2 regions of the Novosphingobium sp. BL-52-GroH genome follow, and region 1 is predicted to be linked to the other one. Evidence: riboswitches for the same ligand, from Rfam matches in the RefSeq annotation. Region 1 holds a riboswitch; the other holds the start of a gene.
What was found. A riboswitch is a leader RNA that binds a small molecule or an ion and turns the genes downstream of it on or off. The one in region 1 is predicted to bind cobalamin.

Region 1 (3,909 bases):
CGGCCGGCTACCGCTGCCTCGTCGAAAGTCGCCATCTCGTCGTGGGCGGCGAGCGCCGCGCGTACGATCGGCACGGCGAGCGCTGCCCCGGTCCCTTCGCCAAGGCGCAGGCCAAGGCGCAGCAGCGGTTCGAGCCCGAAGGCTTCGAGCAGCCGCGCGTGACCGGCTTCGGCGGAGCAGTGCGCGGCGAGGCAGTGGCCGGTCAGGCGCGGGTTGTCGCGGACCAGCGGGGCGATCGCGGCGGAGGCGATAAAGCCGTCGAGCAGCACCGGCACGCGCCGGAGCCGGGCGGCAAGGATGGCCCCGGCCATCGCCGCGATCTCGCGCCCGCCCAGCCGGCGCAAGGTCTCGAAGGCATTCAGACAGGCCGGGCCGTGCAGCGCCAGTGCCGCCTCGACCGCTGCCGCCTTGCGCAGCAGCCCCGCCTCGTCGACGCCGGTGCCGCGCCCGATCCAGTCGCCCGGCTCGCCACCCTGCGCCTGTGCGCAGAGGGCAGCGGCGGGGGTGGTGTTGCCGATGCCCATCTCGCCAACGAGCAAAAGCTGGGTATCGTCGAGCAGCGCCGCTGCGCCCTGGTTGAGGGCGTCGAGGCATTCCTCCACGCTCATCGCCGCCTCGCGGGTTATGTCGCCGGTCGGCCGGTCGAGATCGAGCGCGACCACCGAAAGGTTCGCCGCGCAGGCTCGCGTCAGGGCGTTGATCGCGGCGCCGCCGGCCTGGAAATTGGCCACCATCTGGACGGTGACTTCGGGCGGATAGGCGCTTACCCCCCGTGCCGCGACGCCGTGATTGCCGGCGAAGACGACCGCCTGCACCGTGTCCGCACGGGGCCGCCCGGTGCGCTGCCAACCCGCCATGAACACGGCGACGTCCTCGAGCCGCCCGAGCGCGCCAGCCGGCTTGGTCAGCCGCGACTGGCGGTCGAGCGCGGCCGCCCGGCCTGCGGCATCGGCCTCGGGCAGGGCGGCGAGGGCGGCGGCGAAGGCGGCGGGGTCATCGAAACGGATCATGTACAGACGAAGCCTTCCGGCGGGGTGCGGGTGATGAAATGGCCTTTCACGCCCTGCGGCCATTCGCGGAAGGGCACGCGCCCCTCGTCGCTGGCGGCATGGGCGGCGGCATATTGGAGGATCGCGCGGGCCGCCTCGGCGTCGGGCGTGAAATCGCCCAGCACGTAGCCGACCTTGCCCGGTGCGCGGATGTGGACGGTGCAGGAGCGGGCACAGGCGAAGAGGCAGGGCATGGCCTGGATCGCCACGCCCTGCAGCGCCGGATCGGCGGCCTGGACGCTGCGCATCGCGTCTTCCAGCAAGGCGCCGCCGCGCCGGCCCTGCTCGTCCTGGCGGGCTTCGGTGCTGAGACGGCAAGTGTTGCACACGACGACCGATGGTCCGGGCACGACGGGTTCGAGCATCACAGGCAGCTCCTTGTTCCGAAACTGGCGGTGGAAGACAGCGCGACTATGGCGAACAATCGGGGATTCACGGGCACTTCCTTCGGCAGACGACATCGACCTCCTCGGCCCGCAGGCCGCTGAAGTCCGAGTGTCGTCACGCGAGGAATTGCACCCTCGTCCGGCCGGAGCACCCTGTCCGGTCGAAGAACGACTGCGCCGGGCAGGTCTCCTGGCTCGCGGGTCGGTGCCAGTTCGGCCGCCTTCTCAGGACCGTGGGTCCCAATGGCGTAGTGGCCGAATGGCTCGCCGCTTACAGTTGCAGGGGCAGCCCGGGTCTTTCACCCGAGTTCCCTTTTGATCCCCTTGCGGGGAACCTGGCGCGATGCGGCAACTATCTTGCCCGGAGGCGGGGCGCAAGAGGCCGGTGCTTGCGCGGATCGGCGAAGCTCCATAGGCGGCGGTGCATGATCGAGGAAACATCCAGGCACTGTCCTGCGCTGCTGGTCGCCGCGCCCGCCTCCGGCCAAGGCAAGACGCTGGTCACCGCCGCGCTCGCCCGCCGCCACCGTGACGCGGGACGGCGGGTGCGCGTGTTCAAATGCGGCCCCGACTTCCTCGACCCGATGGTCCTGGAAGTGGCCAGCGGGGCGCCGGTGCACCAGCTCGACCTGTTCATGTGCGGCGAGGATCAGTGTCGTGCCCTGCTGCACGAAGCGGCGGCCGAGGCGGACCTGATCCTCGTCGAGGGCGTGATGGGACTGTTCGACGGCGATCCCAGCGCCGCCGACCTGGCGCAGCGCTTCGGCCTGCCGGTGCTGGCGGTGGTCGACGGTTCCTCGATGGCGCAGACGTTCGGGGCGCTCGTCCATGGGCTTGCGACATACCGGCCGGGGCTGGACCTCCATGCGGTGATCGCCAACCGGGTCGGCAGCGAGCGCCATGCGCACCTGCTCGAACAGAGCGTGCCCGCAGCGGTGACCTGGCTCGGCGCGCTCCCGCGCGAGGCGGACGTGGCGCTGCCCGAACGGCATCTCGGGCTGGTGCAGGCGGGCGAAGTCGACGATCTCGATGCGCGGCTGGCGCGGGCTGCGGCGCTGTTGCCCGAGGCGGCATTGCACCTGCCGCCGCCGGTGCCCTTCGCAGCGCCAGTGGACCGCCTGGGCATCGCCCCGGGCCTTGCCGGCAAGCGCATCGCCGTCGCCCGCGACCGGGCTTTCGCGTTCCTCTATCCGGCCAACCTGGCATGGCTGGAACGGGCAGGCGCCGAGCTGGCGTTCTTTTCCCCGTTGCGCGACGCGCAGCTGCCCGACTGCGATGCCCTGTGGCTGCCGGGGGGCTATCCCGAACTGCATCTGGAAGCGCTGGCCGCCAATGCGTCGATGCGCGCCTCGATCCGGGCGCATCACGCCGCCAACCGCCCGATCCTCGCCGAGTGCGGGGGCATGCTCTATGCCTGCACCGCGCTCGACGACGGGCGGGGAACGCGGGCGGAGATGCTGGGACTGATGCCGGGAGAGGCGGTCATGCAGGCACGGCTTGCCCGGCTCGGTATGCAGCAGATGGAGCTGGAAGGCGGGACGCTGCGCGGCCACACGTTCCACTATTCGCGGCTGGAAACGCCCGCCGTGCCTAGCGGCCTAGCCCGCACGCCCGACGGGCGCGAGGGCGAGGCGCTCTATCGGACCGGCTCGCTCACCGCGAGCTACATGCACTTCTACTTTCCTTCGGCGCCGCTGGCTGCGGCAGCGCTTTTCGCGGGGCGGGCCGAGGGCTGAACGCCCCTCTCAGGCTTCGACCAGCGCCTGATCCGTGGTCCGCGGGGTTTCCGGCTCGGGCCCGCTCGAGGCTTCGGTGATGCCGGGCTCGGGGACGCGGAAGAACTTCGCCGCCGCGGCCCGGGCGCCAAGCGTTTCGCTCGACGTCACGCTGATGAGCCAGGGCGAGGCGACGAGGCCGACGATGATCGGCGAGAGCCACAAGGCGGTCATCGGGTCCAGCCAGGCGGTTCCGGCAAGCGCGGCGCCCAGCAGCAGGTGTTCGCGCAAGTCCGGCAGGATCTCGCGCACGGTGATGCGGCGAGCGTCGCGAGCCTGGGTGTTCCAGCCCGCCGAAATGCCCAGCAGCAGGCCGAGCAGCGCCTTGGTCTGAGTGACCATGGTGATCGGTGCGAGCAGCATGCCAAGCACGATCTCGGTCGGCACCGTGCGCAGGATCGCGCCAGCGCCACCGAAGCTGCGCCGGCGGTCGCGGTCGGCCAGCATCCAGATCGTGCCCATCAGCTTGGGGCCGAACAGCAGCACCAGCGTCAGCACCAGCACGCTCGGCGGGGCGAGAGTGACGAAACCGCCGGTGCCGCGCGTGGCGACCTGGCCTATCATGGTGAGGATCAGCAGCAGCCAACCCGGGGAAGTGAGGTAGGCCGAGGCGCCGATCAGCAGGTGCAGGCGGCTGGCCCAGTGCAGGCCCGATGCGCCGAGCAACTGGAGGTGCTGCAGGTTGCCCTGCATCCAGCG
Region 2 (3,909 bases), 890 kb from region 1:
CGAAGGCTCCTGACGGCACTTTTAAGTGATAATAGTTCGCAATTGCAATAGGTGCAGCAATTGGCGGAAATCAGGCGCTTCGTACATGTTCCAGCAAGGTTGTGCGGGTTTCGCCCCACCCGGAAGGGATGGTGTCGGGCATCGGGCAGGCTCGGGCAACCCCCGTCGTGCCCGACTCGTCGAAGGGCGGATAGGGGGAGCCCGATCCGCACGCGGGAAGGGCCGTTCTTCCGTGGACCCGTCACCCCGGGCTCGGTCCATGGGCCCCGAGCCCGCGGCCGGCCACCCACCTGAGTGGGGGGCGGGGAGGAAGGCGCCGCGTCAGGCCTGCAGGCGGCGCGCGGTGGCGTCGGCCATGCGGCGGTCGAGGCGGCGGCAGATCTCGAGCCAGCGCGCGCTCGCCAGGGTATCGCCCGAGGCGTGGGCGGCCTCGGCCTCGGCGCGGGCGCGAGTGGCGGCGGACAGGCCATGGCGCGCGAAGTGCATCAGCGCGGCGGCGAGGGCGGTGTCGTCCTCCGCATCCGGCGCGTCCTGCGCATCGGACACGGAGCGCAGGAGGGGGCGGGCATGCGGGTGGTTGTCGTTGACCGCGCCCAGGGGAGCGCTCAGGCACAGCGATCGCGCAATGGCCGGAGTAGTCCCGCCCCAGGCGGCGGCAAAACGGATGGTCATGGAGCGGTTGGCCTCTTGTTGCGTGGTCGTGCTTGCGCCTTTCCTAGCCGAAGAGGCGCTAAGCCATCATGAGGGGACTTGGTTTCCCAAATCTTGACCAAAGGCCCTAGGGACATTCCCCGGTACAACCTTTTGCAATCGATTGATTATCGATTGGGGGCTCGGAGTCTGTCCGCTTGCAGCGGGCCGGTGCCGCTCGAACGGCACGAACGTCAGTTTTGCGGGCTTGCGATCCAGCGGCCCGAGTTCGCGTACTCGGCCTTGACCCCCTGGGAGCCCGGCAGGTTCTGCGCGCGGTAGAGGGATTCGCCGCCGCGCTCCTCCACCTGGCTCGAATAGACGGGAGCGGTCGCGGCCGCGGCTTGCGGGGGCGGGGCGGGGGGCCTGGCCGGTTCGGCCAGACCGAAGGCGCGCTGCACCGCCAGCGGGTCGAGCGCGGCGGCGGCCGCGGCGGCGATCGCCGATTCGTCGCGGCGGTGCGGCGCGGCCACCGGCTCGCCGCCGAAGTAGGTGTAGTGGAAGGTCGCGGGGTTCCCGGCGGTGCCGCGGAACGAGTAGAAGCGATGGGCGCCGATCGTGCCCAGGTACTGCAGGCTCGGCGCCCAGTAGGGGCTGACCTGGACCGTGTGATAATGCGTGGCGAGGCCGACCGGCGCATAGACGTAGCCGGCGAGCGCATCGCGCGCGACGGTCTCGGCGCGGTCCCAGAACAGGCGCTGGGGGTGGCGGGCCAGCGCCCCGTCGCAGGTGAACGAGAACTGGCAGCCGGTCGACCGTTCCGACCCTTCGTAGACGACGCCGCACACGGTCTTGGGATAGGCCGGGTGCGCCACGCGGTTGAGCACGACCTGCGCCACCGCGCGCTGCCCGGCGTCGGGCTCGCTCGCGGCCTCGTAATAGATCGCGGCGGTGAGGCACTGCAGTGCGCGGCTGCGGTCGACGCCGGAGTTGTCGATCCTGAGCGCGCGCGCGGTCGGCCCGGTGCCCAGGGTGGGGCCGGACACGGCATCGTCGGCGTCCGAGCGGATGCCTTCGCCCACGCGCAGCGGCGCCGGCGCAGTGTCGAGGTAGTAGAAGGCCGAGCCCGGGAAGCTGGCGCCGGCCTGCTCGAAGGGCATCGGCGAAACCGCGGTCTCGGGCGAGACGGCGTCGGCGATGGCGAAGCGCTCCCACCCGGACGGCTCGGCGAAGGCAGGCAAGGCGACCGCGGCGAGCGCGGTGACGCCGAGCGTCCAGCGGCGGCGCAGCTTGACCGGATGGTGCCGCCCGACCCCGCGCACGCGGCGGGCAAAGCGCCCCGAAAAGTCGCGCGGGCGCTCGAAGGTCTCGGTTTCCCGGAATGCACCCCGCAATCCGGCCCGGAATCCGGCGTCCGCCGTCGTAGCGGCTTCGGGTCCGGAAAGGGGGAGGGATGGGGGCACTCGAATCCTGATCCAAAGGGAGGCGCATGTCTGCACCCCCGGCCTTACCGTCTATTGCGAGTGGCGCATCCTGCCATTCGGCGTCGTCCCGTTGCGGTACAGGGTGGGCGTATAGGCTTAAGCGGTTAAGATTTGGCCCCATCGTCCCGGGCCGCGCCGGGATGGCGGATGCGCAAGCTTGCAAACCGCGCACCCTCGCCCTATCGGCGCGTCACGTCATGGGTGCCCGCAAAGCCGGGCCTAAGAGGGAAGCCGGCCGCGAATCCGGCGCTGTCCCCGCAACTGTGACCGGAGAGTCCGTCTCCACGCGCGCCACTGGCCGGATTTCCTTGCGAGGGATGGGGCTGGGAAGGCGGGGACGGGCGATGATCCGGGAGCCAGGAGACCTGCCCAGACGGTCGTTCCGCAGCCGGACGGGGTGTTCCGGGTGCAGCGAGCCCACGCGCCATGAGGAAGGGCGCAGGTGCCTCCGCCATGAACGGCGAAAACGTTCAAGGTTCGGAGGACATAGAATGAAGTACCTGTTTCTGATCGGCACCGCGCTGGCTGCGAGCACTCCTGCGATGGCGCAGGACGCGCCTTATGCCGATGAAGGCGTGATGCCGACCGCGACGCGGATCGAGCCCCTCGTCGTCACCGCCAACCGCACGCCCACCCCCATCACCCAGGTCGGCCAGTCGATCACCGTGGTCACCCGCGACGAGATCGAACGCACCCAGGCGACCACCGCGACCGACGTGCTGGCGCGCATCCCCGGCATCTCGGTGGTGCAGGCGGGTGGCTTCGGCCAGCCTTCCAGCGTGTTCGTGCGCGGCGCCGAGAACGCGCAGAGCCTCGTGCTGATCGACGGCGTGCGCATCAACGATCCGGGCGACGTCGGCGGCGGCTTCGACTTCGGCGCGCTGACCATCGGCCAGTTCGACCGCGTCGAGGAGGTGCGCGGGTCCTCGGGCGTCCTGTGGGGCAGCCGCGCGATCGGCGGCGTCATCAACTTCATCACCGAGCGCCCGACCGAGCAGTGGACCGCGCGCGCCCAGGCCGAATACGGCTGGCGCGACCGCAAGCAGGCGAGCGTCTCGGCCGCCGGCCTGATCGGTCCGGTCGGGCTGACGCTGGGCGGCAACTGGCTCAAGGGCGACGGCTTCTCCGCCTTCGACGAGCGGCGCGGCGCCACCGAGAAGGACGGCTTCGAGAGCAAGAGCGCCAACGCGCGCGCCGAGGTCGAATTGGCCGAGGGCCTGTCGGTCGATGCCGGCGGCTTCTACACCAAGGCGGACTACGACTACGACAACACCGGCGCCGATGCGCTCAACCTGGGCCGCAAGCGCGATACGCTGGGCTATGCCAACGTGCGCTACACCGGCCTCGACGACCGGCTGTCGGCGCGCGTGGGCTATGGCATCAACGACACCCGCCGCGTGTCGGACGACGCCGAGTACGGCCCCTACATCACCAACGGCCGCACCGAGCGCTTCGAAGGCCAGGTGAGCTTCGCCCCCGTCGAGATGGCCAGCGTCCAGCTTGGCGCCGAGACCGAGAAGCAGAAGTTCGACGACAACTACGGTTCCAGGGATTCGACCTCGCTCGACAGCTACTACGGCAACCTGACGCTGCGCCCGCTGACCGGGCTGACGCTGAACGGCGGCGTGCGCTACGACGACCACGAGGACTTCGGCCACAAGACCACGCTGGCCGCCAACGGCGCCTGGGTGATCGGCGAGGGCATCGACGCGCCCGTACTGCGCGCCAGCTACGGCGAGGGCTTCAAGGCGCCCTCGCTCTACCAGCTCTACCAGACCGGCACCTACTACGCGTT

Region 2: linked by a shared signal. The riboswitch ahead of ACFFDA_RS18430 (TonB-dependent receptor plug domain-containing protein) and the one ahead of ACFFDA_RS22880 (DUF1636 domain-containing protein) in region 1 are both predicted to bind cobalamin.

What each region holds. Positions count from the first base shown of each region.
Region 1 is NZ_CP171152.1:2,121,227-2,125,135, forward strand. Features, by position in the region: gene cobT (nicotinate-nucleotide--dimethylbenzimidazole phosphoribosyltransferase) at 1-1,010, opposite strand, end outside; gene ACFFDA_RS22880 (DUF1636 domain-containing protein) at 1,007-1,414, opposite strand; cobalamin riboswitch at 1,598-1,789, opposite strand; gene ACFFDA_RS22885 (cobyrinate a,c-diamide synthase) at 1,861-3,171, shown strand; gene mdoH (glucans biosynthesis glucosyltransferase MdoH) at 3,181-3,909, opposite strand, start outside.
Region 2 is NZ_CP171152.1:1,233,777-1,237,685, reverse strand. Features, by position in the region: gene ACFFDA_RS18440 (hypothetical protein) at 322-672, opposite strand; gene ACFFDA_RS18435 (cell wall hydrolase) at 885-2,024, opposite strand; cobalamin riboswitch at 2,297-2,502, shown strand; gene ACFFDA_RS18430 (TonB-dependent receptor plug domain-containing protein) at 2,606-3,909, shown strand, end outside.